4 regions of the Kitasatospora sp. NPDC098663 genome follow, and region 1 is predicted to be linked to each of the others. Evidence: riboswitches for the same ligand, from Rfam matches in the RefSeq annotation. Region 1 holds a riboswitch; each other region holds the start of a gene.
What was found. A riboswitch is a leader RNA that binds a small molecule or an ion and turns the genes downstream of it on or off. The one in region 1 is predicted to bind cyclic di-AMP.
Positions count from the first base shown of each region.

Region 2: linked by a shared signal. The riboswitch ahead of ACIQVZ_RS19760 (transglycosylase family protein) and the one ahead of ACIQVZ_RS00055 (NlpC/P60 family protein) in region 1 are both predicted to bind cyclic di-AMP.
Region 3: linked by a shared signal. The riboswitch ahead of ACIQVZ_RS28280 (M23 family metallopeptidase) and the one ahead of ACIQVZ_RS00055 (NlpC/P60 family protein) in region 1 are both predicted to bind cyclic di-AMP.
Region 4: linked by a shared signal. The riboswitch ahead of ACIQVZ_RS12405 (LysM peptidoglycan-binding domain-containing M23 family metallopeptidase) and the one ahead of ACIQVZ_RS00055 (NlpC/P60 family protein) in region 1 are both predicted to bind cyclic di-AMP.

Region 1 covers NZ_JBIWAP010000001.1:9,297-16,833, reverse strand. The annotation lists gene ACIQVZ_RS00075 (rhomboid family intramembrane serine protease) at 1-77, opposite strand, end outside; gene ACIQVZ_RS00070 (hypothetical protein) at 279-542, shown strand; gene ACIQVZ_RS00065 (NYN domain-containing protein) at 828-2,156, shown strand; gene ACIQVZ_RS00060 (NlpC/P60 family protein) at 2,357-3,391, shown strand; cyclic di-AMP (ydaO/yuaA leader) riboswitch at 3,729-3,878, shown strand; gene ACIQVZ_RS00055 (NlpC/P60 family protein) at 3,889-5,034, shown strand; gene ACIQVZ_RS00050 (NlpC/P60 family protein) at 5,261-6,307, shown strand; gene ACIQVZ_RS00045 (hypothetical protein) at 6,493-7,524, shown strand.
Region 2 covers NZ_JBIWAP010000016.1:171,922-179,458, reverse strand. The annotation lists gene ACIQVZ_RS19770 (septum formation initiator family protein) at 1-369, opposite strand, end outside; gene eno (phosphopyruvate hydratase) at 526-1,812, opposite strand; gene ACIQVZ_RS19760 (transglycosylase family protein) at 2,080-2,997, opposite strand; cyclic di-AMP (ydaO/yuaA leader) riboswitch at 3,003-3,170, opposite strand; gene ACIQVZ_RS19755 (cytochrome P450) at 3,381-4,676, opposite strand; gene ACIQVZ_RS19750 (SDR family NAD(P)-dependent oxidoreductase) at 4,963-5,388, shown strand; gene ACIQVZ_RS19745 (MazG family protein) at 5,406-6,434, opposite strand; gene mfd (transcription-repair coupling factor) at 6,527-7,537, opposite strand, start outside.
Region 3 covers NZ_JBIWAP010000029.1:93,760-101,296, reverse strand. The annotation lists gene ACIQVZ_RS28290 (GNAT family protein) at 1-199, opposite strand, end outside; gene ACIQVZ_RS28285 (hypothetical protein) at 242-1,258, shown strand; gene ACIQVZ_RS28280 (M23 family metallopeptidase) at 1,319-2,155, opposite strand; cyclic di-AMP (ydaO/yuaA leader) riboswitch at 2,168-2,326, opposite strand; gene ACIQVZ_RS28275 (alpha/beta hydrolase) at 2,691-3,518, shown strand; gene ACIQVZ_RS28270 (TetR-like C-terminal domain-containing protein) at 3,582-4,151, shown strand; gene ACIQVZ_RS28265 (PP2C family protein-serine/threonine phosphatase) at 4,353-5,483, shown strand; gene ACIQVZ_RS28260 (SpoIIE family protein phosphatase) at 5,656-7,537, shown strand, end outside.
Region 4 covers NZ_JBIWAP010000009.1:159,157-166,693, reverse strand. The annotation lists gene purB (adenylosuccinate lyase) at 1-270, shown strand, start outside; gene ACIQVZ_RS12410 (MFS transporter) at 278-1,810, opposite strand; cyclic di-AMP (ydaO/yuaA leader) riboswitch at 2,123-2,305, shown strand; gene ACIQVZ_RS12405 (LysM peptidoglycan-binding domain-containing M23 family metallopeptidase) at 2,308-3,267, shown strand; gene ACIQVZ_RS12400 (DUF2470 domain-containing protein) at 3,532-4,251, opposite strand; gene ACIQVZ_RS12395 (MFS transporter) at 4,431-5,645, shown strand; gene ACIQVZ_RS12390 (RidA family protein) at 5,724-6,149, opposite strand; gene ACIQVZ_RS12385 (IclR family transcriptional regulator) at 6,176-6,925, opposite strand; gene ACIQVZ_RS12380 (sugar kinase) at 6,963-7,537, opposite strand, start outside.

The sequences.
Region 1 (7,537 bases):
GCGTAGGTGACCGCCGGGGCGGGCACGGACGGGTACTCGCCCCGCGCGTCGGTGTGCCCGGGGGCCGTCACTGCCATGGGGCCAAGCATCCCTCCGTGTCGGGCGTGTGACACGGCCTTGTACGGCAGGTGGACTAGCCCGCTCGTTCTCCTGACCGGTGGCCGCGATGGTTGCCTCAGGCAATAGGCTTGGGGCGGGCAATCCCGCCTCCCGCCGCCGACGCCGGGGCTCCGGGGGGAGCGCCTAGCCCACCCAGGGACCACCCGAGAGGACCCCCGATGACCGTCCCCGCCCTGACCGCCGAGACGCGCTGGCGCTGCACCCTGTGCGGAAACCTCACCCGCTTCGACGTGACCCGCACCGCGCGGGTCACCGAGTTCCTGCACTTCGACCTGGCCGGCGAGTCCAAGGTCGAGGAGACCGAGGTGCTGAGCGAGACGATCGAGTCGGTGCGCTGCCGCTGGTGCAACGCCGTGGACCAGGTCGAGCTGGTGGCCCGTCCGGGCGCCGAGAACGCGGAGGCCTCCGCCGAGCAGGGCTGACGCCCGACGGCGCGGGGGGCGGGTGCACGGCGCGCCTGCCCGCCGCGCTGGGACAATACAGACAGGACGCACGGAGCGTGACGACAGGGCGGCGGCCGCGGGCCGTGACCCCGTAGGACCAGGATCGGAGCCGAGGACGTGGTGGACGCAGCGAGGGAGCCCGCCGAAGCGCAGGGGCTTCAGCCCGCTGCGGCCGCGCAGGCGCAGGCCGCCGACGCGGCCCCGTCCGAGCCCGCGGCCGTCGGCGGGGCGGCGGGCTCCGGTGAGGCGGCGGGTTCGGGCGAGGTGGCGCCGGAGCGTGCTGCCGAGAAGCTGGACCGGCCGCTGCCCGAGGGCGTGCGCCGGCGTGTGGTCGGCCTGGCCTCGGACGCGCTCGGCGGGCTGCCGCCCGGCGAGCTGCCGCAGAGCCTGCGCCAGTACGTCAAGTTCACCCCGGCCCGGCGGGCCAAGTACGCGGCCACGGCGCTGGCCGCGGCGCTGGAGTCGGAGCCGGCGTTCCGGGTGCGGATAGCGGAGCGGCTGAGACTGGGCCAGCCGGACCTGGTGAAGGCGTTGGAGTCGGGCAGCGTCCCGGGCGCCGCCGATCCGATGGACGTCGCCGCCGCCGCTTACCTGGTGCGGGCGGCCGGCTGGAGCCGGCTGGTGGCCGAGGCCGGGGAGGAGGCCGAGCGGGCCGGAGCCGAGGGCGCGGCCGCCGAGGCCACCCGGCTGGTGGAGAAGTTGCAGGCGGAGCTCGCCGAGCTGCGGTCCGCCGCCCGGGCGGACCTGGAGCGGCAGCGCTCGGAGTCCGAGGACGTCCGCCGGGAGGCCGAGTCGCTGCGGAAGAAGGTGCGCTCGCTGGAGAGCGACACCCGCCGGGCGCAGGCCGAGACCAGGCGGCTGACCGCCGAGCTGGAGGCCGCGAGGGCGCAGGCGGCCGCCGAGCGTGGCGCCGCGGAGTCCGAGGCGCGGCGGCTGCGGCACCGGGTCGGCGAGCTGGAGACGGCGGCCGAGCAGGGCCGCCGGTCGGCCCGCGAGGGCCGCAGCGTCGAGGACATGCGGCTGCGGCTGCTGCTGGACACGGTGCTGCAGTCGGCTCAGGGGCTCCAGCGGGAGTTGGCGCTGCCGGTCTCCCAGATCCGGCCGGGGGACCTGGTGGAGGCGGTGGTGCCGGGTGCGGCCTCGCCGCACGACGTGGCCCGGCGCGGTCTGGCCGACGACGATCCGGCGCTGCTGGACCAGCTGCTGGCGATCCCGCAGGTGCACCTGGTGGTGGACGGCTACAACGTGACCAAGACGGGCTATCCGACGCTGCCGCTGGAGCAGCAGCGGATCCGGCTGCTGGGCGGGCTGGCGATGCTGGCCCAGCGCACGCAGGCGGAGGTCACCTGCGTGTTCGACGGGCAGGACCTGGACGTTCCGGTGATCATGGCGCCACCGCGCGGGGTGCGGGTGCGGTTCAGCAGGACCGGCGAGACCGCGGACGAGCTGATCCGCCGTCTGGTGCGGGCCGAACCGCAGGGGCGTCCGGTGGTGGTGGTGTCCACCGACCGGGAGGTCGCGGAGGGCGTGCGGAAGGCCGGCGCGCGCCCCGTGGCCTCCGTTCTGCTGCTGAACCGGCTGGCGCGGCCCTGACGGCTGCCGCGGCGGGATGATGCCTGGTCAGCGCCCGGTTTGCGGTGGTGTGCACATCGGGTGAAGCCTGCGGGGGAAGTGGAGTTCACGCCTTCGGGGGAGTGGCAAAACCCGTGGATCTTCCCTAGGGTGTGGCGTCAAACCTATTTTCCGGATTCTCACCTGATCGGGTGAGGCCGATGGAAGAAGGAGCAATTCCCTTGGCCTCCCACCGCCGTCCCAAGCAGCCGAGCCGCGCCCGGGTCTCCGTGCTCACCGCTGCCGCGGCGACCGCGGTCGCCCTCTCCGCGCAGGTCGCCGCGCACGCCGCGCCCCAGCCGAGCAAGAGCGACGTCAAGGCGCAGATCGACCAGCTCCAGCAGGACCAGGAGCAGGCGGCGGAGAAGTACAACGGCGCCAAGGAGCGGGCCGACCAGCTCCGCAAGCAGTCCGACCAGCTGCAGGACAAGGTGGCCCGCAGCCAGGACGAGATGACCCAGCTCCAGACCGGCCTGGCCGGCGTGGCGGGCGAGCAGTACCGCACCGGCGGCATCGACCCGTCCGTCCAGCTGATGCTCTCCTCCGACCCGTCCGGCTACCTGGAGAAGGCGTCCAGTGCCCAGCAGGCCAGCGCCAGCGAGTCCGAGGCGCTCAAGGGCCTGCTGGACCAGCAGCGCCGGCTGGACCAGGAGAAGTCCGAGGCCGCCGCCGTCCTGGCCTCGCTCGACTCCACCACCAAGGACCTGAACCAGGCCAAGACGGACGTCAACCAGAAGCTCAAGGCCGCGCAGGACCTGCTGAACTCGCTCAGCGCCTCCGACCGCGCCGCGCTGCGGGCCCAGCAGCAGCAGGACGACCGCGCCTCGCGCGGCAGCGACCGCGCCGACCTCGGCAGCCTCCCGCAGGCCGGCGGCTACGCGGGCGTGGCCGTCGCCAAGGCGATGAGCAAGCAGGGCTCGCCGTACGTGTGGGGCGCCACCGGCTCGACCACCTTCGACTGCTCGGGCCTGATGGTCTGGGCGTACGGCCAGGCCGGTGTCTCGCTGCCGCGCACCTCGCAGGAGCAGGGCAACGTCGGCACCAGGGTCTCGCTGGACCAGGCCCAGCCGGGCGACCTCGTCATCTACGGCCCCGACCGGCACCACGTCGGGATGTACATCGGCAACGGCATGGTGGTGCACGCGCCGCACACCGGTGACGTGGTGAAGGTGATGAAGGTCGACGCGATGCAGATCAACACGATCCGCCGGGTCTGACGTCCCGACACGCCCGAAGGGCCCGTCCGGGCCTGTGATCCACGCCACCCTCCGACCGGGGGTGGCGTTCGGGTTTTGTCCGCAGTGCGAGTCGCCGGTGAAGAGTGATCAGCTTTGCGTGCGGCGGTGATCACTATGTGTCATATTCACAAAAGAACTTTGGTCTTCTTCCGTCTTTTTTCTGACAAGGATTTGAACGGATCACGGTTCAGTTACTAGGGTCGTGCCCCGAACCACCGCACTCCCGATCGCCCAGCCAGGGTGACGGCGGTGGTTTCCGTCGAGTTCGTGACGCAGCGGGGCGGGCCCAGTGCCTGCCCGACGGGGAGCCCAGCAGTCGGGGGTGCTGTCGAACGGAGCCGGGGAACCACGTTCCTCCGGGGTGAATCGGCGCCAGGTCGGCCGGTGGAACGGTCGTGAGGCGTCGTAGGGCACGCTTCCGGCCCGAACCCGTCAGCTCACCCGGTAGACGGCGTAGGAAGAAGGAGTCCGCCTTCGTGGCGTCCCATCGTCGTCCCAAGCCCGCCAGTCGCACCCGGGTCTCGATCCTGACCGGCTTCGCCGCGGCGGCCGTCGCGCTGTCCGCGCAGTCCGGCGCCCACGCCGACCCGCAGCCGACCAAGGACCAGGTCAAGGAGCAGGTCGACCAGCTCAACGACCAGGCCGAGGTCGCGACCGAGAAGCTCAACGCCGCCCAGGAGAAGCAGCAGCAGCTGCAGAAGCAGGTCACCGACCTCCAGGACCAGGTGGCGCGGCAGCAGGGGCAGGTGACCGACCTCCAGGGCGGCCTGGCCGAGATCGCCGGCGAGCAGTACCGCAACGGCGGAATATCCCAGACCGTCCAGCTGATGTTCTCCGCCAGTCCGGACACCTTCCTGAGCCAGGCCGACACGCTGAACCAGGCCGGCGGCACCCAGAAGGGCCAGCTCAAGCAGCTCCAGGACGAGCAGCGCAAGCTCGACCAGGTGCGCTCCGAGGCCCAGGACAAGCTCGCCGAGATGGAGACCACCACCCAGCAGCTGAAGAGCGCCAAGGACGACGTCCAGGGCAAGCTCAAGGCCGCGCAGGACCTCTTCAACACCCTGTCCGAGCAGGAGCGCCAGGCGATCCGCGCGGCCGAGGAGAAGGCCGCCGCCGAGGCCAAGACGAAGGCCGACGCCGCCGCGAAGGCCGCCCAGCAGCAGGCGGCGGCCCAGCAGGCCGCCGACCGCTCCTCCCGCGACAACAGCCGCACCGACCTGAGCGCGTCGCAGGCCCCCGCCGCGCCGGTCACCAAGCCGAGCGCCGGCAGCTCGCGCGGCGCCGCGGCGCTGTCCATCGCCGCCTCCAAGATCGGCAGCCCGTACGTCTACGGCGCCTCCGGCCCCGGCTCCTTCGACTGCTCGGGCCTGATGGTCTGGGCGTTCAACCAGGTCGACGTCTCGCTGCCGCGCACCTCGCAGGAGCAGGCCCACGCCGGCACCCGGATCGGCAGCGACCTCTCCCAGGCCCAGCCCGGCGACCTGCTGATCTTCTACGGGGACGCCCACCACGTCGGCATCTACGCGGGCAACGGCCAGGTGCTGCACGCACCGAAGCCGGGCGCGTCGGTCCGCTACGAGGCCGTCAGCAACATGCCGCTGACCTCCGTCGTGCGGGTCTGATCCCCGCGCAGGCCCTCCCAGGCCCGGCCTTCCACACGGAAGGCCGGGCCTGCGGCTTTTCCGGTTCCTCGGACGAATGTCCGATTGCGGGTCAAATATTCGGGTTGGCAGGGGTTTGGACTCGGTTGCCCGGACTCGCTAACGTCTGCCACCGGACTCCGCTTCCAGGGCCGCCCGCGTTGGGGCGGCGGCGGGGCCCCACCGCCGGATCGGAGCAGCTGCCGCCATGCCCGTGCACCGTCGTTCCCAACTGCTCGCCCGTGCGCTGGTGCTGACCGCGGCCGCCACCACCGCCCTGGGCGTGACGACGGGCGGCAGCGCCCAGGCCGCCCCCGCCGCGCCGGACACGCCCACCCGCAAGGACGTCAAGGCGCAGGTGGAGCAGCTCTACGGCGAGGCCGAGCAGGCGTCCGAGAAGTACAACGCCGCCCAGGAGACGCAGCAGCGGCTCCAGGGCGAGACGGCCGTCCTCCAGGGCGAGATCGCCGTCGCCCAGGACCAGCTCAACCAGTTGCGCGGCGACCTCGCCACCGTGGCCGGCGCCGAGTACCGCGGCGGCGGCATGGCCCAGACCGCCCAGCTGATGCTCTCCACCGACCCGGAGGGCTACCTGTCCCGGGCCCGCACCCTCGGCCAGGCCGCCGAGCGGCAGCAGGAGACCCTGCACGAACTGGCCACCCGCGAGCGCCGGCTCGACCAGCGCCGCACCGAGACCGCCGGCAAGCTCGCCGAACTCGACCAGGCCCGCCGCTCGCTGGCCGACAGCAAGCAGCAGATCCAGCAGCGGCTCACCAAGGCCCAGCGGCTGCTCAACAGCCTGGGCGTCGCCGAGCGGGCCCGGATGGCCGCCCAGGACGCCCGGGAGGCCGAACAGCGGGCCACCCGGGGCACCGACCGGCTGGACCTCGGCACGGCCCCGCCCGCCTCCGAGCGCGGGGCGGCCGCGCTGGCCGCCGCGGTGCGGATGATCGGCTCGCCCTACCTCTACGGATCCACCGGGCCCCGAGCCTTCGACTGCTCCGGTCTGATGTACTACAGCTGGCGGCAGGCCGGAGTGACCCTGCCGCGCACCTCGCAGGCCCAGGCGTACGCCGGGCAGCGGGTCAGCCTCTCCGAAGCGCGGCCGGGAGACCTGGTGATCTTCTACCGGGACATGCACCACGTCGGGATGTACGCCGGCGGCGGGGTGATCGTGCACGCCCCCTACCCGGGCGCCAGGGTCCGCTACGAGAGCGTCAACGCGATGCCGGTCGCGGGGGTGGTCCGGCTCTGAGCCCGGCACCGTCCGACCCCGACGCCCCCCACCCGATAGACGGCGCCCGCCGGACGCTGTCCCGGCGCGGTGCGCTGCTGCTCGCGGCCGGCGGGCTGGCCCAGCTGTCGCTGCCGCCGGCGGCCCCGGCCCCCTCCGCGGCCGGGCGGGCGTCGGAGCGGCGGGCGTCGGAGCGGCGGGCCGAGGTGGCCGCGCTGCTGGACGCGCGGGCCCGGGCGCTGCCCTCCTGGTCCGGACCGGCGGCGATCGAGGCCGGCTACCGCAACCTGGTGCTCGGCGCGGACGCCGGACCGGAGCGGCTCACGGCCGCCGCCGACCTGGCGGTCCGGATCACCGGGTACGACGACTACCCGGTGGTGTACCCGCGCCGGATCGACCTGGTCCTGGCCGGCGGCGGCTGGCGGGTCGACCGGGAGGAGAGCGCGAGCGGGCCCCCGGCGCTCTGGGACCTCGGCACCGCCCGGTCCGCGGCGGGCGCGCACTGCCTGGTGCTCGGTCTGGCCGACGGGCCCGACCCGGCCGGTCTGGTCGCGGTGGCCGACCGGGCCGCGCCCGCCGTGAGCGAGGTCTGGGGCACCGGCTGGGCGGGCCGCCTGCTGCTCGAAGTGCCCGCCACCGCCGAGCAGTTCGCCCGGCTGCTGGAGGTCGACCCGGCGGGCTGGGCGGGCATGGCGGCGGTCACCTCGGCCGCCCCCGGCGCGCCCTGGCACACCCCCGCCGACCGGGTGCTGGTCAACCCCGACACGTTCGGGCGGCTCAGCGACTTCGGTCGGCAGGTGGTCGTCACCCACGAGGCCACCCACGTCGCGACCAGGGCCGACACCCGGGCCTGGACACCGCTCTGGCTCTCCGAGGGCGTCGCCGACTGGACCGCCTACCGGGACTCCGGCCGGCGCCCGCAGCAGATCGCCCCCGAGCTGGCCCGGGACGTCGCCGCCGGCCGGCTGCCCACCACGCTGCCCGCCGACCGGGACTTCACCGCGGGGGCCGACGGCATCGCCCAGGCGTACGAGCAGGCCTGGCTCGCCTGCGAGCTGATCGCCCGGCGCTACGGGCCCGAGCGGCTCGTTGCGCTCTACCGGGCGGTCGGCGCGGCCGACGGGCAGGGGGAGGACCGGGACCGCCGGCTCGACCGGCTGCTCCGGGCCGGACCGGGCGTCGGCCTGGCCGAGTTCACCCGGCTCTGGCTGGACGAGGTGGCCGCGCTGCGCGATTAGGGCGTGTCCGGCG
Region 2 (7,537 bases), on a different contig from region 1:
CCGCGCCGAGCCGCCCGGCGCGCCGTCGGAGGCGGCCGGACCGGCGGCGGCAGCGGAGGCGGACGCCGAGGGCCGGGCGGCGGCCGGACCGGCCGGATCCACCGCGATGTACGGGGTCTCCCCCGGCATCGCGTAGTGCAGCCGGGCGCGGGCCTGCGCCTTGACGTACTCGGGGTCCTGCCAGCGGGCCTTCTCCCGGCGCAGCTGCTCGACCTGCTGGCGGGAGCGGTCGGCCTTCGCCTGCTGGGCGGAGATCTCGGCGCGCTGGGAGATGAACTGCCGCGTCGGGTAGGCGAGGATCGCCACCAGCGAGCAGAGCACCAGGACGAGGACGGTCGCCCGGCTCGTGAAGCGAGGCCGGGCCGCCAAGCCCGGGATCCTCCAGCCTGCCATCTCCCGTTCCCCTCCTGGTCGCGACGGTGCCCCGCCGTCCACCCTACGGGGTGAACGGCGGGGCACCGGTCAGGCGTGCTCACCGGTCGGCGGAGCGACCGTGCTCGCCGCTCCGAGGAGCGGCTGTGCTTGCTATTCCGCAGAGCGGAAGCGCGGGAAGGCGCCGCGGCCGGCGTACTCGGCGGCGTCGTCGAGGATCTCCTCGATGCGCAGCAGCTGGTTGTACTTGGCGACGCGCTCGGAGCGGGCCGGGGCACCGGTCTTGATCTGGCCGCAGTTGGTGGCGACGGCCAGGTCGGCGATGGTGACGTCCTCGGTCTCGCCGGAGCGGTGCGACATCATGCAGCGGTAGCCGTTGCGCTGGGCCAGCTCGACGGCGTCCAGGGTCTCGGTCAGCGAGCCGATCTGGTTCACCTTCACCAGCAGCGCGTTGGCGGTGCCGGTCTCGATGCCCCTGGCCAGGCGGGCCGGGTTGGTGACGAACAGGTCGTCGCCGACCAGCTGGACCTTGTCGCCCAGCTTGACGGTCATGGCCTTCCAGCCGTCCCAGTCCGACTCGTCCAGCGGGTCCTCGATGGAGACCAGCGGGTAGGCGTCGACCAGCCCGGCGTAGTACTCGATGAGCTCGGCGGCGGAGATGGCCTTGCCCTCGAACTGGTAGGCGCCGTCCTCGTAGAACTCGGACGCGGCGACGTCCAGGGCGAGCGCGATGTCGCGGCCGGGCACGTAGCCGGCCTTCTGGATGGCCTCGGTGATGAGGTCCAGGGCCTCGCGGTTGCTGTCCAGGTTCGGCGCGAAGCCGCCCTCGTCGCCGAGGCCGGTCGACAGGCCGCGCTCCTTCAGCACGCCCTTGAGGGTGTGGTAGACCTCGACGCCCCAGCGGACGGCCTCGGAGAAGGACTCCGCGCCGATCGGGGCGATCATGAACTCCTGGATGTCGACGTTGGAGTCCGCGTGCGAACCGCCGTTGAGGATGTTCATCATCGGAACGGGCAGCACGTGCGCGTTCGGGCCGCCCAGGTAGCGGAACAGCGGCAGGTCGCTGGCCTCGGAGGCGGCGTGCGCCACGGCCAGCGAGACGCCCAGGATCGCGTTGGCGCCGAGCGAGGACTTGTCCGGGGTGGCGTCCAGGTCGAGCATGGCCTGGTCGATCAGGCGCTGCTCGGTGGCGTCGTAGCCGACCAGCTCCGGGCCGATCTGCTCGATGACGGCCAGGACGGCCTTCTCCACGCCCTTGCCGAAGTAGCGGTTCTTGTCACCGTCGCGCAGCTCCAGCGCCTCGAAGGCGCCGGTGGAGGCACCCGACGGGACAGCGGCACGGCCGGTGCTGCCGTCGTCGAGGCCGACCTCGACCTCGACCGTGGGGTTGCCACGCGAGTCGAGAATCTCACGGGCTACGACGACATCGATGGACGGCACGAGGCATCTCCTTGCGGAAGCAGGGTCCGGCTGACGTTGGGTGCTGCCGGCGGGACGATTGCGGAGTCGTTACGACCAGAGCCTAACCGCCCCGGCCCCCGGGGCCGCGCTGGCCTCGGTCCCGTCTCAGCGTGTGGCCCGGCTACCCGCCAGTAGTTCACCTGCTTGCCCGATCGAAGCGGGCGAATACGGGGGAATGCGGGCGAAGGGGGACGGCACTCGTCCCCCTTCGCCCGCAGGGCGCGGGCCGTTCGGGGCCCGGGCCGCTCAGCCGAGGTGCAGCACCTGGCCGGGCATGATCAGGTTGGGGTTGCCGCCGACGGTGCCGCGGTTGCCGTCGTACACCGACTGCCAGCCGCCGGACACGCCCTGGGCGGCGGCGATCGTCGACAGCGTGTCGCCGGCCCGGACGGTGTAGTCGTGACCGCCCTGCGCGGCGGCGGACTGCGCGACCGGGGCGGACTGCGCGGGCTGCGCGGCGCGGGGCGCGGACTGCGGCTGGGCGGCGGGCTGGCCCGCGTACTGCTGGTAGACGCTCTGGTGGCTGGTCCAGTACCAGGCGCCGTTGTTCTGGTACCAGTACACCTTCGCGTCGGCGTCCCAGCCGGCCTTGCCGGAGAAGCCCTGGGTCTGCGGCTGCGTCTGCTGCGGGGCCTGCTGGACGGGCTGCTGGGCGGCCGGCTTCGGGGCGGCCTGCTTGACCGGCTGCTGGGCGGGCTTCGGGGCCTGCGTCTGCTGGGTCTGCTTGGCGGCGGGCTGCTTGGCGGGCTTGGCGTCCGTGGAGGTGTCCACGGAGGCCGGGGCGCCGCCCTTGGTCAGGCCGGCCTTCTGGGAGCAGACGGGCCAGGCGCCCGGGCCCTGCGAGGCCAGCACCTTCTCGGCGACCGAGATCTGCTGCGCCTTGCTGGCCTGGTTGGCCTGCGGGGCGTAGGAGGTGCCGCCGTACGCCTTCCAGGTGCTGGGCGTGAACTGCAGGCCGCCGGAGAAGCCGTTGCCGGTGTTGATGCTCCAGTTGCCGCCGCTCTCGCACTGGGCGACGGCGTCCCAGGTGGAGGCCGGGGCGGCGGAGGCGCCGGTGGCGGTGAGGAGCGGCATCGCGAGTCCGACGCCGGCCACACCGGCGACGGCGATGGCCTTCTCGGCCTGGGTGCGACGACGGTGACGGCCAGTTCCAACGAACAGCATGAAGAGGTCCCTCTCCGCACGCCTGCGAGGTGAGCTGTCGGGTTCGGACCGGGAGGTGGCCCGGCCGCCGAAAGCGGAAACGATTCCGCTCGGGCGGCTTCACCCCAAGCCGTTGGGGAACGGCAACAAACCTGGTTCCCCCGCCCCTGCCCAGGGTCTGGTCGGTTTCCCGTGGCGCGGCGGGCAGGATTCGGCGTTCCGCGCACGAGGTCCGCAGCTGCGAACTCCAGGGAGAGTAGACAGATCATCAGACCAATAACAAGCTCATATCGCCGATATCACACACAAATTACGGCGCGTGGTCAATCGCCTACCAACGGCGGCGGTATGTCCGGATTGATACGGGTTCAGACCCGGCCCCATGAGCCGCCGGAGACGTGCCGTCAGCGTGTCGAAGCGTCGGTCGGCGTGACCGGAGGCGCGTGCGGAGAGCGGGTCTCCGGAGTGAATTCGACCGGGAGTTCCCGCAGGCCACGCATGATCAGGCCACCTCGCCAGCGCAGGTTCTCCGGGTTTTCCGCGAGCCGCAGGTCCGGCAGCCGGGAAAGCAGCGTGGCCAGTGCGCTCCGTCCCTCCAGGCGGGCCAGCGGGGCCCCGATGCAGTAGTGGATCCCGTGGCCGAAACCCAGGTGCGGATTGTCCGTGCGGGCCAGGTCCAGGGTGTTCTCGTCCGAGAACCTGGCCGGATCGCGATCCGCCGCGGCCAGCACCACCAGCACCGGATCGCCCACCGGGATGTCCACCCCGCCGATCGACAGCGGCCGCGTCGCGAAACGCCACGTCGCCATCTCCACCGGACCGTCGTAGCGCAGGAGTTCCTCGATCCCGGTCTCCAGCAGCGCCGTCTCGCCGCGCACCACCGACTCCTGCAGCAGCCTGCGCTGCTCCGGGTTGCGCAGCAGCGCGTACGTGCCGTTGCCGATCAGGTTGACGGTCGTCTCGAACCCCGCGAACAGGAGGATGAACGCCATCGCGGCGGCCTCGTTCTCGTTCAGGTGCTCGCCGTGGTCGCTCGCCCGGATCAGGCCCGAGATCAGGTCGTCACCCGGATCCGCCCGCTTGCGGTGGATCAGCTCCAGCAGGTACGCCCGCATCCGCTTCACCGCCCGCCCCACGCCGCCGCGTTGACCGCCGCCGTGCCGGATCATCATCCCGGCCCAGTCCCGGAAGTCGTCCTGGTCCTCGGCCGGCACGCCCAGCATGTCGCAGATCGCGTAGATGGGGAGCGGGAACGCGAACTCGTGGATCAGGTCCGCCGAACCGCGCTGCGCGAAGCCGTCGATCAGCCGGTCCGTGAGCTGCTGCACCCGCGGCTCGAACTCCGCCACCCGGCGCGGCGTGAACGCCTTCGACACCAGCCGGCGCAGCCGGGTGTGGTCCGGCGGGTCGATGTTCAGCAGATGCGTCATCAAGTCCGCCTGGCGCTCCCCCGGAATTCCCACCCGCCCGGTGCGGTGCGCCTGCTCGCTGTGGTGCGCCGGGTTCTTCGACAGCCGGCCGTCCGCCAGCGCCTGCCGCGCGTCCGCGTAGCGGGTCACCAGCCAGGCCTCCACCCCGCTCGGCAGCGTCGTGCGGTGCACCGGGGCGTGCTCGCGCAACCAGGCGTAGGCGGGGTACGGGTCGGTGGCGAACTCCCAGGTGAAGAGCTGCGGGGCGGCGGGGTCGGGCTGCACTGGCATGCGTCGACCGTATCCGGTGGGTCGCGGCCGCACCGCCTCCGGCGACCGCGACCGGCGGGGCCGGATCGTCAACACCCGGCGGACGGCCCGCCAACGCTCCGTGGACGCCCCGTGGACGCCCCGTGGACGGTCCGTGGACAGCTCTTGGACAGCTCTTGGCCGGGTGGCGGGCGTGACCCTGGTCACCTGAGGGGTAATCCCTGTTGCGGAGGGTCAGGACCTGCCTACGATCCTCCGCAGAAATCGTGGGCGCCGGTGCGGTGTCGCCCACAGGGAGGAGCAGACCATGCGGGTCAGCGGGGCAGTCGTCGTCATCGCGGTACTCGACGGCGGATCGGGAGCCGAGCTCGCCCGCCGGTTCACCGCCGCCGGCGCCGCCGGAGTGCTGATCGCCGACCAGCGTGCGGGCGTCGCCGAGGACCTCGCCACCGAACTCGACCGGCCGGGCTGCCCCGTCGTCGGCGTCGGCGGCGACATCCGCCGCCCCAGCGACGTCGCCGCCCTCGTCGACACCGCCGAGAAGCACCTCGGCCCCATCGACCTGTTCTGCGTCGCCGGCCCCGACGGCGAGCGGATCGTCTCCCTCGCCGAACTGCCCGCCCGCCTCGACCTCGAACGCCTCGCCGAACTCCTCGCCCTCGTCGGCGAGGCCATCGGCGAAGTCGTCCCCCGGCAGCGGCGGCCGATCGAGAACACCGCCACGGCCGCCTGAGGCCCCGCCCGGGCCCGCTACCCGCCGACCGGCCCGAGGCCCTCGGCCGCGCGCACCGCGTCCCGGTAACCGCGCGCGGCCGAGCGCAGCGCCGCGTCCACGTCCACCCCGGCGTCGTACGCCCGCTGCGCCACCGCCAGCAGCAGCCGGCCCGCCGACTGCGCCGTCAGCTCCGCCGGCAGCGCGTACGGCTCGTCCGGCACGCCCGCGAAGCCCGCCCGGCGCACCCGCGACACCAGCTTCGCCGCGTACGCCAGCGACGGCAGCCCGGCCGGCACGCCGTCCAGCACCGACTCCCGGTCCGCCTTCTCGGCCGCCTTCAGCTGCTCCCAGTTCGCCTCCACCTCGGCGGTGCCCTCCGCCTCGACGTCCCCGAACACGTGCGGGTGCCGGTACATCAGCTTCTCGACGATGTCACCGGCCACGTCGTCGATCGAGAACGCCTCCGCCGGGTGCTCCTCGGCGATCCGGGAGTGGAAGAACACCTGGAGCAGCACGTCGCCCAGCTCCTCGCGCAGCGTCTCCCGGTCCCCCTCCTCGATCGCCTCGACCAGCTCGTACGCCTCCTCGACCAGGTACTTCACCAGGCTCTCGTGCGTCTGCTCGGCGTCCCACGGGCAACCGCCCGGCGAGCGCAGCCGGTCCATCACCGACACCAGGTCCAGCAGCCGCGCCCCCGGCAGGTCGTACGACCCCGGCAGCACCTCGATCTCCGGCACCTCACCGGCGTGCTCCACCGCCAGCCGCGCCAGCGCGTCCGTCAGCCCCGGATCCCCGTCCGGGCTGCCCAGCCACACCGTCGGCCCCGCCCCGCCCGGCTGCCCGGTCAGCAGCCGCGCCAGCGCCGGTGCCGACCCCGCCGCCACGACCTCGACCTCCACCCCGGCCTGCCGCACCGCCGCCACCTGCGGATGCCCCGCGTCCGCCGCCAGCACCCGCCCCGCCGACCGCAGCGCCTCCCACGCCGGCCACGCCAGCAACCCGGGGGCCACCCGGTGGGTGGTCGTCAGCAGGATCAGCTTCGCGTCCGGAACATTCGTCGTCACACCCCGAACCTACCCGCCGCCCGCCCGGGGCGGGGACGGGCCCGACGGAGCCCGCCCCCGCCCCCGGGCCCGTGCGGGCGCCAGGGCACGCCCTACTTCTTCGACCCCGCCAGGTCGTCGAACATCGCCGACAGGAACTCGCTGCACCAGCCCAGCAGCTCCCGCCCGACCAGCGGCTTGCCGCCGATCCGCCCGGTACTCGGCCGCGGCACCAGCAGCTGCTGGGCGGCCGCCTTGACCTGGCTGCGCGGGTAGAGCCGGTTCAGCCGCAGCTGCTGAGACTCCCGCAGCTCCACCGGCCCGAACCGGACGTTGGCCCCCTGGAGGGTGATGTCCGCGATGCCGCACCGCCGGGCGTACAGCCGCAGCGCCGCGACCAGCAGCAGGTTCTCCACCGGCTCGGGCAGCTTGCCGTAGCGGTCGACGAGCTCGTCCCGGACCTGCTGGATGTCCGCCTCCGAGTTGACCGCCGCGATCGAGCGGTACGCCTGCAGCCGCAGCCGCTCGCCGGGCGCGTAGTCGTGCGGCACGTGCGCGTCGACCGGCAGCTCGATCTTCACCTCCAGCGGCTCCTCCTCCGGCTCGCCGCCGTTCGCCAGCGACTCGCGGAACTCGGCCACCGCCTCGCCGACCATCCGCATGTAGAGGTCGAAGCCGACGCCCGCGATGTGCCCGGACTGCTCACCGCCGAGCAGGTTGCCCGCGCCGCGGATCTCCAGGTCCTTCATCGCGACGTACATACCGGCGCCCATCTCGGTGTGCTGGGCGATGGTGGCCAGGCGCTCGTGCGCGGTCTCGGTGAGCGGCTTCTCCGGCGGGTACAGCATGTACGCGTAGCCGCGCTCGCGGCCCCGGCCGACCCGGCCGCGCAGCTGGTGCAGCTGGGAGAGGCCGAAGGTGTCCCCGCGCTCGACGATCAGGGTGTTGGCGTTGGAGATGTCGATGCCGGACTCCACGATCGTGGTCGACACCAGGACGTCGAACTCCTTCTCCCAGAAGTCGACGACGACCTTCTCCAGCTGGTTCTCCCCCATCTGCCCGTGCGCGGTGGCGATCCGCGCCTCGGGGACGAGGTCCTTGAGCCGGGCGGCCGCCTTGTCGAT
Region 3 (7,537 bases), on a different contig from region 1:
TGTCCCGCTCCGGCGCCATCGCCTCCTCCAGGTAGAGCTCGATCTGGTCGGCGCAGGTCTCGCGGTCGCGCGGCTCGAAGGGGAGGTAGCGGGTGACCTCCGGGTCGCCGAACAGCTCGTACAGCGCGTCCACGTCGCCGGCGGTGTGGTGATACTCGCGGATGGCCAGCCGGGGGCCGGTGAGTCGTACGGGGACCATGGCAGCCGACCCTACTCCCGGCCAGCGGTTACCGTTCGAGCTATGAACGACGAAGACCTGCGGCTCGCCCCGCGCACCAGGGCCTCCGACCTGCTCGCCTGGGCGGCGGACGAGGACCGCACGCCGGTGGCCGAAGCGCCGCTGCGCGCGGTGCTGGCCCTGCTGGAGCTGGGCGAGGGCAGGATGCACGACGGCTGGCCCGAACTGACCTCGAACGCGGTGGAGCACCTGCTGTACGAGCGGCTCTACCTGTACGTCCAACCCGAACCGGAGGCGGACCCGCTGGCGTACGGCGCCGCCGTCCGGCTGCTGACCGACCACCAGCGGGCCGCCAAGCGGCTCAACGCCAAGCGCCAGGAGCGGCTGCACGCCGAGGCCGAGTGGCAGGGCGAGGTCGCGGCCGGGCTGCTGCGCCGCGCCGACCTGGTGACCTGGCCCCGGCTGTACGCGCTGCTGCTGCACGCGTACGGGGCGGACGTCGCGGATCCGGAGGCGGTGCGGGAGTGGCTGACCGGCTTCCGGGAGCTGGCGCAGGAGGAGCGGCTGGCCAGGTTCGCCGCACTGGCGCAGACCGGCTGGCTGGACGAGGTGGACGAGCAGGGCTGGAGCCCGACCCGGGTGATCTCGGTCGGCATGGCCACCGACGGCGCGCGCCGGCTGCTGGAGCAGGGCCTGATGCGGCGCAGCTACCGCAACCTGGCCGAGCTGACCGCGCTGGGCCGGCCGATGCCGGACGAACTGGCCGGGGACTTCGGGGCGTTCGAGGAGGCGGCGGTGGAGGCCGCGCTCGACCTGTTCGGGGAGTGGACGGTTCCCGGGCTGCCGCGACTGCTGGTGGAGGAGTTCCCGGACCTCGCGCCGGAGCCGGGGCAGGAGGAGATCGACGCGTACCTGGCCGGGCTGGCGCAGGAGGAGTTCGACGCGCGGCTGGAGGGGCTGGCGGGGCCTGCGCAGGAGGAGTTCGACGCGCACCCGGCAGACCCGGCGGACCCGGCGGACCCGGCCGACCCGGCGGACCCGGCCGACCCGGCGGACCCGGCGGAGCCTGCGCAGCAGTGACGCGGCGAAGCCCCGGCCGCGATGCCTTCTGGTTCCGGCGGCCGGGGCTTCGCGGGTGCGTCAGGGGTTGAGGCCGCGCTGCTCGAACCAGGTCTCCGGGTCGACGGGGGCGCCGCCACCGGGGCGGACTTCCACGTGCAGGTGCGCGCCGGTGACGTTGCCGGTGGCGCCGACCTTGCCGATCTGCTGGCCGGAGGCGACCTTGCCGGAGCCCTTGATGATCGAGGAGAGGTGGCAGTACCAGATCTCGGTGCCGTCGGGCAGGGTCTCGACGATCCGGTAGCCGTACGAGCCGGACCAGCCGGCCGAGGTGATGGTGCCCTGGCCGACCGCGTAGACGGGGGTGCCGGTGTCCGCGGCGAAGTCCAGGCCGGTGTGCAGGTGGGCCCAGTAGCGGGCGCTCTGGCCGTAGTGGGCGGTGAGGTGGTAGTCGCGCACCGGCAGGGTGAGGGCGGCGGCCTTGGCCCGCTCGGCCTCCTCGGCGGCCCGCTTGGCCTCGGCCTCCTTGGCGGCGGCCTTGGCCTCGGCCTCCTTCGCGGCCTGGACGCGGGCGTCCTCCTCGGCGGCGGTGCGCTGGCTGTCGGCCTGCAGCTGGATGCGGGCGGCGAGCGCGAGGCCGGGGTCGGCGGAGAGGGCGACCGGGGTCTCGTCCGGGGTCTCGATGGCCGGGGCGGCGGCCGGGGTGGCGGAGGCGAAGCCGGTGGCGCCCAGGGTGGCGGCGACGGCGGTGACGCCGAGCAGCGGGGAGGTTCCGCGGACCTGACGCGGCATCCGGTGCCGGTTGGTCTCGGCCTCCGGGCCCGCGTACTCGGGGCTGTCCGGGCCGGGGTGGTCGAGGAGCCGGGTGCCTGCTGCTGCGAGGCCGGCCGGGTGTGCCGGGGTGTGCGTCGACGCCACGGAGGCGCGCTCCTTTCCTTCCTTCGCGCCTACCGGGTTAGCTGACGGGTTCGGAGCAGGAAGGTCTCCTACGGCCGGGCCGGAGCCCCGCCGATTCACCCCAAGGAACGTGGTTCCCCGGCTCCCTGACCTGCCCGGAGGCCGGTCGGCGGGATTAGGCGACGGCGCACGGTGCCGTCTGGGTACGGCGTTGAGGACCGCGCTGCGTTATCAAACGTTAATCCTAGGAGGCCCTGATTCCAAGCCGTTCGCCCGGGACGACCGGAGGCGGGCGGGGCGCTCTGAGGCGCGAAGGGCGTTTTGTCCCTCTTGGGCCCCTTGAGCACGCTTGAACACCATTGACGCCGCCTCACGTGATCGGACGTCAACGGACGACCCGCCACCCGGGCGCCCCTCACCAACCTCCCGCGCCACGGGACGGCGAGGACGCAGGGACTTGACGGCTAAGGCTATTAGTCTTAGCTTTATGGCTATCGGCGGCAGCACCGAAGCCCCGCTCCGAAGCCCCGCACCGGCAGCCCTCCGGAGGCCCACCATGAACGCCACCAGCACCCCCACCACCCAGTACCTCGACGTCACCGGCGGCCGCCTCGCCTACGACGACACCCGCCAGGGCGACGGCGCCCCCGTCGTGCTGCTCCCCGGAATGCTCGACACCCGCGCCGCCTACCGGCACCTCCGCCCGCTGCTGGCCGCCGCCGGCCGCCGGGTCATCACCATGGACCTGCGCGGCTTCGGCGAATCCTCGATCGTCTGGGACGACTACTCCCCCGCCGCCATCGCCACCGACGTCCTCGCCCTGCTCGACCACCTCGGCATCGACCGCGCCGTCCTGGTCGGCAACTCCTACACCGGCGCGACGGTCGTCAAGGCCGCCGGCGACGCCCCCGAGCGGGTCGCCGGCATCGCCCTGGTCGACGCCTTCGTCGAGAACCCCCCGCCCGGCGCCCTCATGCGCGGCGCCCTGCGCGTCATGGGCTTCCTGACCGTCCACTCGCCCGCCTTCTGGGGCCTCTACCACCGCAAGCTGGCCTACCCGGGCGCCAAGCCCGCCGACTTCGACGCCTACGTGGCCGGACTCGTCGCCGCCATGCGCACCCCCGGCCGCAAGACCGCCACCCGCGGATACGTCGGCGGGGACTCCGCGCCCATCGGCTGGACCGCGGCCGTCCGCTGCCCCTCGCTCGTCATCATGGGCAGCGAGGACCCCGACTTCCCGAAGCCGGAAGCCGTCGCCGACCGGCAGGCCGCCGCGCTCAACGCACGGAAGGTCATGATCGACGGATCCGGGCACTACCCGATGGCAGACAACCCGCAGGCCACCGCCGACGCCCTGCTGCCCTTCCTCGCCGAACTCGCCTGAGCCCCACCCGCCCGCCTCAGCCCCCTTCCCCCTTCCCCCTTCCACCGACGGAGAGCCCGCACCATGCCCCGAGTAGGACTCACCCCCGAGCAGGTCGTCGACCACGCGCTCGCCCTCATCGACGAGCAGGGCGCCGAGGCCCTCACCCTGGCCGCCGTCGCCGCCCGGGCCGGGGTCGCCACCCCGTCGCTGTACAAGCACGTCAGCGGCGGCCTCGCCGAACTGCGGCGGCTCATCGCCGTCCGGGTCACCGAGGAACTCGCCGACCGGCTCGCCGAGGCCGCCGTCGGCCGCAGCGGGGACGACGCCGTCGCCACCGTCCTGCGCGCCTACCACGCGTACGCCACCGAGTACCCGCACCGCTACAACGCGCTCCCCCAGGCCCCGCAGCCGGACGACGACCTCACCCGCGCGGCCGGGCGGCTCGTCGGGGTGATCATCGCCGTCCTGCGGGAGTACGGCCTCGACGGCGCGGAGGCGATCCACGCCGCCCGCACCGTCCGCTCCGTCGCCCACGGCTTCGCCTCCCTCTCCATCGGCGGCGGCTTCCAGCTCGCCGAAGACCTGGCCACCACCCAGAGCCGCCTCATCACCCTCCTCACCACCGGCCTGCGCACCTGGCCCACCCCCTGAGACGCCGCCCGGCGCACCGGCCCCCCACGACGAACGAACGGCCGGCGCACCGGGTGAGGCGTGCGCGAGAAGTCGGACCGGCCGACTTCCCGTGCGGCGGGCAGGCAGCGGACCTGGGGGCGGTGGGGGCGGACGGGTTAGTGTGGCCGGGCTGACTGGTGGTCATGACAGGGGACCGCCGACCCCTTGGCGGAGGTCCACGTGCCCGCACCGATAGCGAGGGCGCGGCGGTGGTACCTGCGGCTGCTGGACGGGAACGCCCGGGCCGCGCGGTACGCGCTGGGGGTGCTGCTCGGGGTGACCGCGGTGCTGAGCCTGCTGCCGATCGTGCTGCCGTACAGCTGGCCGCCGTCGGCGCTGGTGCTGCCGCTGGTGGTCGGCGGGCTGCTGTTGCGGCGCGGGCAGCTGCTGGTGCTGGTGTGCGCGGCGCTGGCCGGCGGGGTGCTGGGGGCGGTGGTGCGGGATCCGCTCGGGGTGCGGATCGGGGTGACGCTGGTACTGGCCGCGACCGCGGTGACGGTGCTGGCCGCGAACCGGTTCCGGCACCGGCTGGGTCTGCGCGGAACGCAGGGCGATTCGATGCTGCTGGAGCTGGCCGAGCACACCCGGACGCTGGCCCGGCTCCCGGAGCGGCTGCTCGACTGGCACTTCGACAGTGCGCTGGCGCCGGCCGGCGACACCTCGTTCTCGGGTGACTTCCTGCTGTGCGCGCACCGCCCCGAGGAGGATCTGCTGGAGCTGCTGCTGGTGGACGTGTCGGGCAAGGGCAGCCGGGCGGCGGCCCGCTCGACGCACCTGTCGGGCGCGTTCGCGATGCTGCTGGGGCGGGTGCCGCCGGAGGCGTTCCTGCCGGCGGCCAACGACCACCTGGTGCGGATGGGCTGGGAGGACGACTTCGCGACGGCGGTGCACCTCGCGCTGCGCCCGGCGACGGGCGACTACCTGCTGTTCAACGCCGGCCATCCGGCGCCCGCGCAGTTCCGCCGAGCGGACGGCGGCGGCTGGGCGCGGTCGGGGCACGGCGGCCCGGCGCTGGGGCTGGTGTCGGGCGCGCTGTATCCGGCGGTGTCGGGGCGGCTGCGGCGGGGCGATTCGCTGCTGCTGTTCAGTGACGGCCTGGTGGAGGTGCCGGGTCGGGATCTGGACGAGGGGGTGGGTCGGCTGCTGGCGGCGGCCGAGCCGGTGGTGCGGCCGTGGCGGACGCAGCAGCAGCTCACCCGGGGTGCGGCGGAGCGGCTGGTCCGGACGGTGGCGCGGGACGCGGCGGACGACCGGACGCTGGTCCTGGTACGCCGTCTGGGCCACCATTCACCCGCTTCAGCACCCGCTTGAGAAATAAGGTATGAAGAATTAAGTGCCCGTTCGGGCACCCAGAGGGCACCCACCCCCCGAGAGCGGAAAGGCCGGGTATCCGATGGACCTGAGCTCTCCGTGGGTTCCCCCCTCCGAGGACGAGAGCCGGACACAGCGCAGCAGTCCCACCGCCCGCAGCCCCATGCGCTGCGTGCGCTTACTGCTCGGCTGCACCAGCGCCGCCGAACTGCTCGGCACCGTCCTCGCCGAGGGGCCGGGGTGGATCACCGGCGAGGGTTCCGCGCTCTACCTGCTGGATTCCGCCGGGATGCTCCGGCTGACCGCCTCGCACGGGCTGCCGGACTGGGCCCACGAGCGCTACAGCATCGTCGATCCGGCCGGTGACCTCCCCGCCGCGATGGCCCTGCGGTTACGCCGCCCGTACCTGCTCAGCCCCGAGCACACCAGCGTGGACTACCCGAACAAGAACGCCGGCATGGGCACCGGCATGGTCGCCGTGATCGCCCTGCCGATGGTCGTCGACGAGCGGCCGGTCGGCGTCCTGGCCCTCGCGCTGGCCCACCGGGGCACCGTCCCCCGCCGCGACCTGGACGTCCTGGAGACCATCGGCGAGGCCTGCGCCCACCGGCTGTCCCACCTGCTCGACCACGCCGACGCCCGGATACCCCAGGATCCGGCCGGGGAGCCGCCGGACGGGGCCGGGAGCCTCCCCGCCGGGCTGGCCCACCCGATGCTGTCGCTCGCCGTCCGGGCGGCCGGGCACGGCGCCTTCGAGCGCGATCTGGTCACCGGCGAGAGCTACTGGGACGCCGCGGCGTTCCGGGTCACCGGGCAGCCCGCCACCGCCGACGGCTCCGCCCCGGAGCTGGACCGGATCGTCCACCCGGAGGACCTGCCGGACGTGCAGGCCGCGCTCGCCGAGTCGCTCACCACCGGCGGGTGGTACCGGATCGGGTACCGGGTGCTGCGCGGGGGCGGCAGGGTGGCGCGGATCGAGGAGACCGGCGAGGTGATGCTGGACGTCCACGGCCGGCCGGTCCGGGTCGCCGGGCTGCTCTCCGACCGGGACCAGGGCCGGCCCCAGGGCCAGGGCCAGGACCGGGAACACCCCCGGGAGCAGGCCGAGGACCAGGCCACCCCGGGCGGGGCCCGGACGGCACTGCTGCTCGCGCTCACCCGGTCGCTGTCGCGGGCGGTGACCGTCCGGGACGTCACCACCGCCGTCACCGACGTCGCCCGCCCGGCGTTCGGCGCCGCCAGCATCGTCCTGGACCTGGTGGACGAGGGCCGGCTGCTGCCCGTCTCGCACACCGTGTACGGCGGGCCGAGGCGCACCGAGCTGACCCGGCTGGCGGACCTCTCCGAGAACGTGATGCAGCACGCGCTGACCCGTTCCGCCCCGCTGTTCAGCGAGCCCGACGCGGGCCGGGGCCGGCACGGCCCGCTCACCCCGGCCTCCTGGGCGGTGCTGCCGCTGGTCGCCTCCGGGCGGCAGGTGGGCTCCTGCCTGATCACCTTCTCCGCCGAGCGGGCGTTCGGCCGGGAGGACCGCACCCTGTACTCGGCCTTCGCCGGGATCCTGGCGCAGTCCCTGGAGCGGGCCCGGCTGTACGACACCCACCACCACCGCGCCACCGAGCTGCAGCGCGCGATGCTGCCGCGCACCCTGCCCCGGCTGCCCGGGATCGTCAGCGCCGCCCGCTACCTGCCGAGCACCGAGGGCATGCAGATCGGCGGCGACTGGTACGACCTGCTGAGGCTGCCGGACGGCCGGATCGGGTTGGTGATCGGCGACGTCCAGGGCCACAACGCGGAGGCGACGGCGGTGATGGGCCAGCTGCGCAGCGGCCTGCGGGCGTACGCGACGGACGGGCACGATCCGGCCGCCACGCTGGCCCGGACCAGCCGGCTGCTGACCGAGCTGGACACCGACCTCTTCGCGACCTGCCTCTTCCTGGCCCTGGACCCGGCCGACGGCGCGCTGACCGCGGCCCGGGCCGGGCATCCCGCGCCGGTGCGGATCGCGGACGGCAGGGCCGTCGAGCTCGACCTGCCGGGCGGGCCGCCGCTGG
Region 4 (7,537 bases), on a different contig from region 1:
CGGGAGACCGGGCACGAGGTCATCAAGGAGCACGCCGTCGCCTCCGCGCTGGCGATGCGTGCGGGCGCCCGCGAGAACGAGCTGCTGGACCGGCTGGCCGCCGACGAGCGGATCCCGCTGGACCGGGCCGGGCTGGACGCGCTGCTGGCCGACCGGCTCTCCTTCACCGGTGCGGCCGGCGCCCAGGTCGCCGAGGTGGTCCGCCAGGTGGAGGCCGTTGCCGCCGCCTACCCGGAGGCCGCCAAGTACGCGCCGGCCGACATCCTCTGACGGCACGTCAACTGACTGAGGGCCCTGCCGCCGATCCGGTGGCAGGGCCCTCGTCCGTGTGGACGTGGCCCGGGTCGAGCGGCGGGGTGGTGCCGCAGGCCCACTCGCAGTCCGGCTCGGCCACCGGACGGTCCACCGGCGCGAGCACGTTGCCGCGGACGGTGGCGAAGGCCGTCAGCCCGCCGGCGACGAGCAGCCCGGCGCAGATCAGCATCGCGGTGCGGAAGGCGGAGTCCACCGCGGACGGCACCCGGTAGGCGTCGCCGCTCAGCCCGGCGAGCGCGGGCAGCGCGGCGACCGCGAGCAGCCCGGCCGCGCGGGCGGCGGCGTTGTTGACGCCGCTGGCGATGCCCGCGTGCCGGACCTCGACGGCGGCCAGCACCGTCGCCGTCAGCGGCGCGACCAGCAGGGTCATCCCACTGCCCATGACCGTGACGGCGGGCAGCACGTCCGCCCAGTAGGAGGAGCCGGGGCCGGTGCGCAGCATCAGCAGCACCCCGGCGGCGCACAGCAGCGGACCGACGGTGAGCGGGATCCGGGGGCCGATCCGCTTGCCGAGCCGCCCGGCGCGCGCCGACAGGGTCAGCATCAGCACGGTGATCGGGACCAGGGCGAGGCCGGAGACCAGCGGGGAGAAGCCGGAGACGATCTGCAACTGCACGACCAGCAGGAAGAACACCCCGCTGAACGCCGCGTAGACGCAGAGGGTGACCAGGTTGACGGCGGTGAACAGCCGGGAGGAGAAGAGGCCGAGCGGCAGCATCGGCTCGGCGGCGCGGCGCTCGACCGCGATGAAGGCCGCGCCGAGCAGCAGGCCGGCCGCGCCGGTGAGCCAGACCGCGGGGGACAGGCCCTCCCCGGCGGCGGTCAGCGCGTAGGTGATCGCGCCGAGGGCGAGCGCGGCGAGCAGTGCGCCGGGGACGTCGAAGCGGCCGACGGCGCTCTCGTTCCGGCTCTCGGGGACGAAGCGGGAGGTGACCGCGATCACGGCGGCCGCGAGCGGCAGGTTCAGCAGGAAGATCCACCGCCAGCCGGGGCCGTCCACCAGCCAGCCGCCGAGGAAGGGGCCGACCGCGGCCGACACCCCGCCGAGGCCCGACCACAGGCCGACCGCCGCCGAGCGGTCGTCCGGGTGGAAGACGGCCTGCAGGATGGCGAGCGAACCGGGGGTGAGCAGCGCCCCGCCGATGCCCTGGACGGCGCGGGCGGCGATCAGCACGTGGATGGTGGGGGCGGCGGCGCAGGCCGCGGAGGCGGCGGCGAACCAGAGCACGCCGATCAGGAAGACCCGGCGCCGGCCGTACCGGTCGCCGAGCGCGCCGCCGAGCAGGATCAGCCCGGCCAGGGTGAGCAGGTAGGCGTTGAGCGTCCACTGCAGGGACGCGAGGGAGGCGCCGAGATCGGCGCCGATGCGGGGCAGCGCGACGTTCACCACGGTGCCGTCGAGCAGCGCCATGCTGGAGCCGAGCACTGTCGCGAGGAGGACCCAGCGTCCCCGTGAGGTGCCCAGGCGCAGTGTTCCTGCTTCGGAGGTGGCCACGGGCCGATCCTGCGCCCGCGGGGCGTACGTGACAAGGGTCACCGGGGGGTGTGTCGGTGGGTGCGCGGTGCGTGAGCGGGTGGGTGCGCAGCGGTGGCGGAGTCGGCGCAGCGTCGTGGATCAGTGGCGCCGGGTAAATGGATTGTGTACGTACGGTGCAGCCGATCATTCGGAGGGTCACCGCAGCTCGGGGGGTCGTTGCCGGTTCAAGTGATCGACATTGCTTCACCCGAACGGATGGGTTTTAGTTCAGCGACCGCCCGGCCAGTCCGGACGGATCCACCGGGTGGAACGCCGAATCCTGCCGCTGCCCGGTGGCTCGCACCGAACTCTGTACGGCAGGAGCGGGGGACCCACAGGTAAGTCGCCGGACCGGAATCGGCACGCTTTCGCGTACCCGGATCCAGGGCCGGCTAGGGGTGAAGCCGCATGTGCGGCCGGGCAACTCCAGCCCGAACCCGACAGCTCACCTCGCAGGCGTCGGAGAGGAAAATTCCATGCCTGCACAGGCTCGTCGTATCGCCCTGCCCCGCGCCGCCCGCATCGGGATCGCCACCGCCGTCACCGGTGTCTCCTTCGCCCTGCCGCTCGTCACCGCGATGAGCGCCCAGGCCCACCCCGCGCCGGCCGCCGCGGTCACCGCCGCCCCGGCCGCCGCCTCCGCCGACCAGGCCCAGGCCCCGTCGCAGGAGAGCTACCGCGTCGTCAGCGGCGACACCCTGTCCCGGATCGCCGACGCCCAGCACGTCGACGGCGGCTGGCAGGCGCTGTACGACCACAACCGCGAGGTCGTCGGCGGCAACCCGGACCTGATCTTCCCCGGTCAGCAGCTCGTGATCGCCGGCCAGGCCGCCCCGGCCAAGCCCGCTGCCCCGGCGAAGCCCGCCCAGCCGTCCGCCCAGGACGCCGCGCCGGCCACCACCGCCGCCAAGCCGCAGGCCCAGCTGGAGGTCAGGACCGAGACGGCCAAGCCGTCCGCCCAGCTCCAGACCCAGCTGCAGACCGCCGCGCCGACCACCGCGGTCACCGCCGTGCCGGTCGCCGCCGCCTCGGCCTTCGTCGCCCCGCTGGCCAACCCGAAGCTGGGCACCGCGTACGGCGTGGCCGGCTCGATGTGGGCCTCCGGCCACCACACCGGCCAGGACTTCGTCGCCTCCACCGGCACCCCGCTGCGCGCCGTCGGCAACGGCGTCGTGGTGAAGGCCGGCAACGGCGGCGCCTACGGCAACGAGGTCGAGATCAAGCTCGCCGACGGCCACTACGCCGAGTACGCGCACCTGTCCTCGATCGGCGTGAAGATCGGTCAGGCCGTCAAGGCCGGACAGCAGATCGGCCTCTCCGGCGCGACCGGCAACGTGACCGGCCCGCACCTGCACTTCGAGATCCGCAACGGCTCGGAGTACGGCTCGGACATCAACCCGGTCGCCTACCTGCGGGCCCACGGCGTCGCGCTCTGACCCGTGCCGGATGTGCCGGACGCGCCGGGTGTACCGGATGTGCCGGATGAGGAACCACCGCTGCTACGAGGCGAATCGACCGCCCGGGATGGTCATGTCGGGTGACCGCTCGACCGGGTGATCGCCGCAGCAGTGGACATGGGCGCGGGACACGCCCAGGCCGGCCCGGCTCGCGAGACTTCTCTCGCGAGCCGGGCCGGCCGCTGTCGTTTCCGGGCCTTCTCGGGCGCGACCGGGGCGAGTCGACGGCTTCGGTGGGCCGGTTCAGAGTCGGTGGGCGGGCAGCCCGTGCTGGGCGGCGGTCAGCAGCTCGTGCATCCGCTGCCCGAAGTCCTCGGTGTCGGCGGCCGGTTCGGGGAAGACCAGGCGGACGTCGCGGTGGCCGTGCGGGTGGTCCAGGCGCAGGACCAGGCCGTGGCGGTCCAGGGCGAGCGGGCGGACCTCCGGGTGCTGGGCGAGCAGGTCCGGGTCGAGCAGCCGGGTGAGGAGGGCGAGGGCGTCGGCGTGGTCGTCGGCGAGGTGGGTGAGCATGGCGGCCTCGTAGCGGGCCAGCGGGTCGGGCGTGGCGAGGGCGAGGTCGTCGGCGGTGAGCGCGCCGGTGCCGTACGGGGTGGAGAGGACGGCGTGGGCGACGTCCACGCGCAGGTGGACGCTGAGGCCGTCGTCGGCGAGGTGGGCCAGGTGCAGTCGGCCGGCCAGGGTGAGGCGGGCGCGGATCCGGTCGCGGACGGCGACGGGGGAGATGTCGGTGACGTCCAGGACGACGGCGAGTCCGTCGGTGGCGCGGGCGGCGGCGGAGGCGAGCGGGTCGCCCAGCGGGGCTCGCAGGCGCAGTCGGGAGCCGTGGACGGAGACCGGGGTGTCGAGGTCGTGGTGCTCGCCGCAGGCGCGGACGGTGAGCGAGGAGGTCGCGCTGAGCAGGCTCTGGACGCGCTCGGCGGTGGTGGGTTCGGGCACCTCGGCGTCGCCGGCGGGCAGGCTCATGACGGACCTCCAGTTAGTTAGGTGAGCCTAACCTAATATCCGCTTGAGGGTGTGGCAAGTGGCGTGGCCAGGGTTGCTGCCGCCAGGGATAGGCGGCGCTTGCAAGTATCTGTGGATGTCTCGTATTGTCGACGCCGGTAGTTGCATGCACAACGGTTCTCTCCGGAAAGCGGTCCCTCATGCCCCTCGCGCTCCTGGCGCTGGCGATCAGCGCCTTCGGTATCGGCACCACCGAGTTCGTGATCATGGGCCTGCTGCCCGAGGTCGCCGGCGACTTCTCGGTCTCCATCCCCACCGCCGGTCTGCTGATCTCCGGCTACGCGCTCGGCGTCGTGGTCGGCGGCCCGCTGCTCACCGTCCTCGGCACCCGGGCCCCCCGTAAGGGCATGCTGCTGACGCTGATGGGCCTGTTCGTGCTGGGCAACCTGATCGCGGCCGTGGCTCCCGCCTTCGGGCTGCTGATGGTCGGGCGGATCGTCAGCGCGTTCGCGCACGGCGCGTTCTTCGGCATCGGCTCGGTCGTCGCCGCCGACCTGGTCGCCCCGCACAAGCGGGCCGGCGCCATCGCCCTGATGTTCACCGGCCTCACCGCCGCCAACGTGCTGGGCGTCCCGATGGGCACCCTGCTCGGCCAGCACTTCGGCTGGCGCTCCACGTTCTACGTCGTCGCCGGGCTCGGCCTGCTCGGCCTCGCCGGAATCGCGGCGCTGGTGCCCGTCCAGCCGCGGGCCGGCGCCGCCCGGCTCGGCCCCGAACTCGCCGCCTTCCGGACCCTGCGGCTCTGGCTCGCGCTCGCCATGACCGTGCTCGGCTGGGGCGGCATCTTCGCGATGTTCACCTACATCACGCCGATGATGACCGAACTGGCAGGCTTCGCCCCGAGCAGCGTCACCTGGCTGCTCTTCCTGTTCGGCGTCGGCCTGTTCGTCGGCAACCTGCTGGGCGGGTGGTTCGCCGACCGCGCGCTGATGCGCAGCCTCACCGTGATCCTCGCGGTGCTCGCGGTGCTGCTGTTCGCCTTCACCTTCGCCGCGCACAGCAAGCCGGCCGCGATCGTCCTCATCCCGCTGATCGGGCTGTTCGGCTTCGCGACCGTCGCGCCGCTGCAGAAGCGGGTCATGGACCAGGCGGCGGGCGCGCCGACGCTGGCCTCGGCCGCCAACATCGCCGCGTTCAACCTGGGCAACGCGCTGGCCGCCTGGCTCGGCGGGCTGGTCATCTCCGGCGGTCTCGGCTACGACGCGCCGAACTGGGTGGGCGGGCTGCTCACCGCGGTCGCCCTCGGTGTGACGGTGTTCGCGGCGGCGCTGGACCGGCGCGGCGCGGCGGGCGAGGGACGGGTCGTGGCGCGCTCGGGCGCCCCGGCCGAGCGGGGCGTGCCCGCGGGGAGGTGAGCGAGGGGGGACGGCGCAGGGCCCGGACGCCTGGTGCGCGTCCGGGCCCCCGCGGTGGTCGGGCTGCTCGACGGTGTCTCAGGCGACGACGGCCTGGGCGTCGATCTCGACCAGCATCGGCTCCTGCGGCAGCTCGACGAAGATCGTGGTGCGGCAGGGCTTCACGCCGCCGGGCTTGATGTTCTCGTCGATGAACTCGGCGTACACCTCGTTCATCAGCGGGAAGTCCGCCCGCTTGGTGAGGTAGACCCGGAACATCACCACGTCCTCGATGGTGGCCCCGCCGGCCTCGACGATCGCCTTGACGTTCTCCAGCGTGCGCCGGGTCTGCGCCTTCACGTCGCCGTGGTACAGGTACTCGCCGGTCGCCGGGTCCTGCGGGCCCTGGCCGGAGACCTGGAGGATCGGGCCCTTGCGGACGCCCTGGGAGAACATCCAGGCGGGGGCGGGGGCGCCGTCGGTGCGGATCTCGGTCTTGTCGCTGGTCGGGTGCTGCTCGTTCATGGGGTTCCTCACGGTCTGACGGTTGATCAGTTGTGGTCCGGGCGGCCGCAGTCGGCCGAGATGGCGCGGGTGGTGGCGAGCAGCTGCGGGAGGAGGTCCAGCACCTGCTCGTAGGGGAGGACGACGTCCGGCACCGAGATGGACGCGGCGGCGACGACCTGGCCGCTGGCGTCCCGGATCGGGGCGGCCACGCAGTTGATGAACGCCTCGTGCTCGGCGTGGTCCTGCGCCCAGCCCTGGACGGCGACCTTCTCCAGCTCGGCGAGCAGCGCCTCGGGCGTGCCGAGGGTGCGCGGGGTGTGCGGGGTGAAGTCGATCCCGGCGACCACCCGGCGGCGTTCGGGCAGCGGCAGGTCGGCCAGCAGCACCTTGGAGACGGCGGCGCTGTGCAGGGCGGCGCGCAGGCCGATCCGGGAGTACATCCTGACCGGGTGCCGGGAGTCGAACTTGTCGATGTAGACGACCTCGCCGCCCTCGTAGGCGGCCAGGTGCACGGTCTGGCCGGTGGTGGCGTTCAGCTCGGCCAGGTGCGGGGCGGCGATCCGGCGGACGCCGCGCTGTTCCAGGGCGAGGCCGGAGAGGGCGAAAAGGCCGGCGCCCAGGTGGTAGCGGTAGGCGGCGTCACGGTAGACGAACCGTTCCTCCTCCAGGCTCTGGAGCAGTCGGAGCACGGTCGTCTTGTGGACGCCGAGCACCTCGGCCAGCTGGTCGAGGGAGCGCTCGCCCTCGCCGAGTTCGGCGAGGAGGCGCAGGGCGCGGGTGACGGTCTGGCTCATCGTGCTCCGCCGGGGTCGTTCGGGCTCGGGTTCGTGCTCATTGTGCCCGGGCCCGCCGGGTGCCACGGGACCGGTCCGGGGGGACGGCCGGGCCGGTGATGCCCTCCACCGAGACCCGGGTGGCGGCCCAGTCGGCGGGCGAGGCGTCGAGCAGCGCGGCCACCACGGCGGCGGGCGGCAGTTCGGCCTGGTCGCCGTGGGCGGTCAGCGCGCAGGCGGCGCTCAGGTGGCCGAGCCGCAGCCGGCGGCGCTGGTCCAGGCCGCGGACGGTGCCGGCCAGGTAACCGGCGGCGAAGGCGTCGCCCGCGCCGGTGGCCTCGACCACCTCGACGGCCAGGGCCGGTTCGCTCACCGCCGTGCCGTCCCGCTCCAGGGCGGTGACCAGCCGGGCGGCGTCCTTGACCACCACGGTGGCCGGGGAGGCGAAGCGGCGGCGCAGCGCGGTCGGCTCCCCGGTGCCGAACGCGGCCTCGGCCTCGTCGGCGCCGATCAGCAGCAGGTCGGCGGCGTCCAGCAGCGGCGGCAGGACGGCCGGGTCGCGGTCGCGCCAGAGCGCGGGGCGCCAGTTGAGGTCGAAGCTGACGGTCAGCTCCGGGCGGCGGTCGGCGAGCA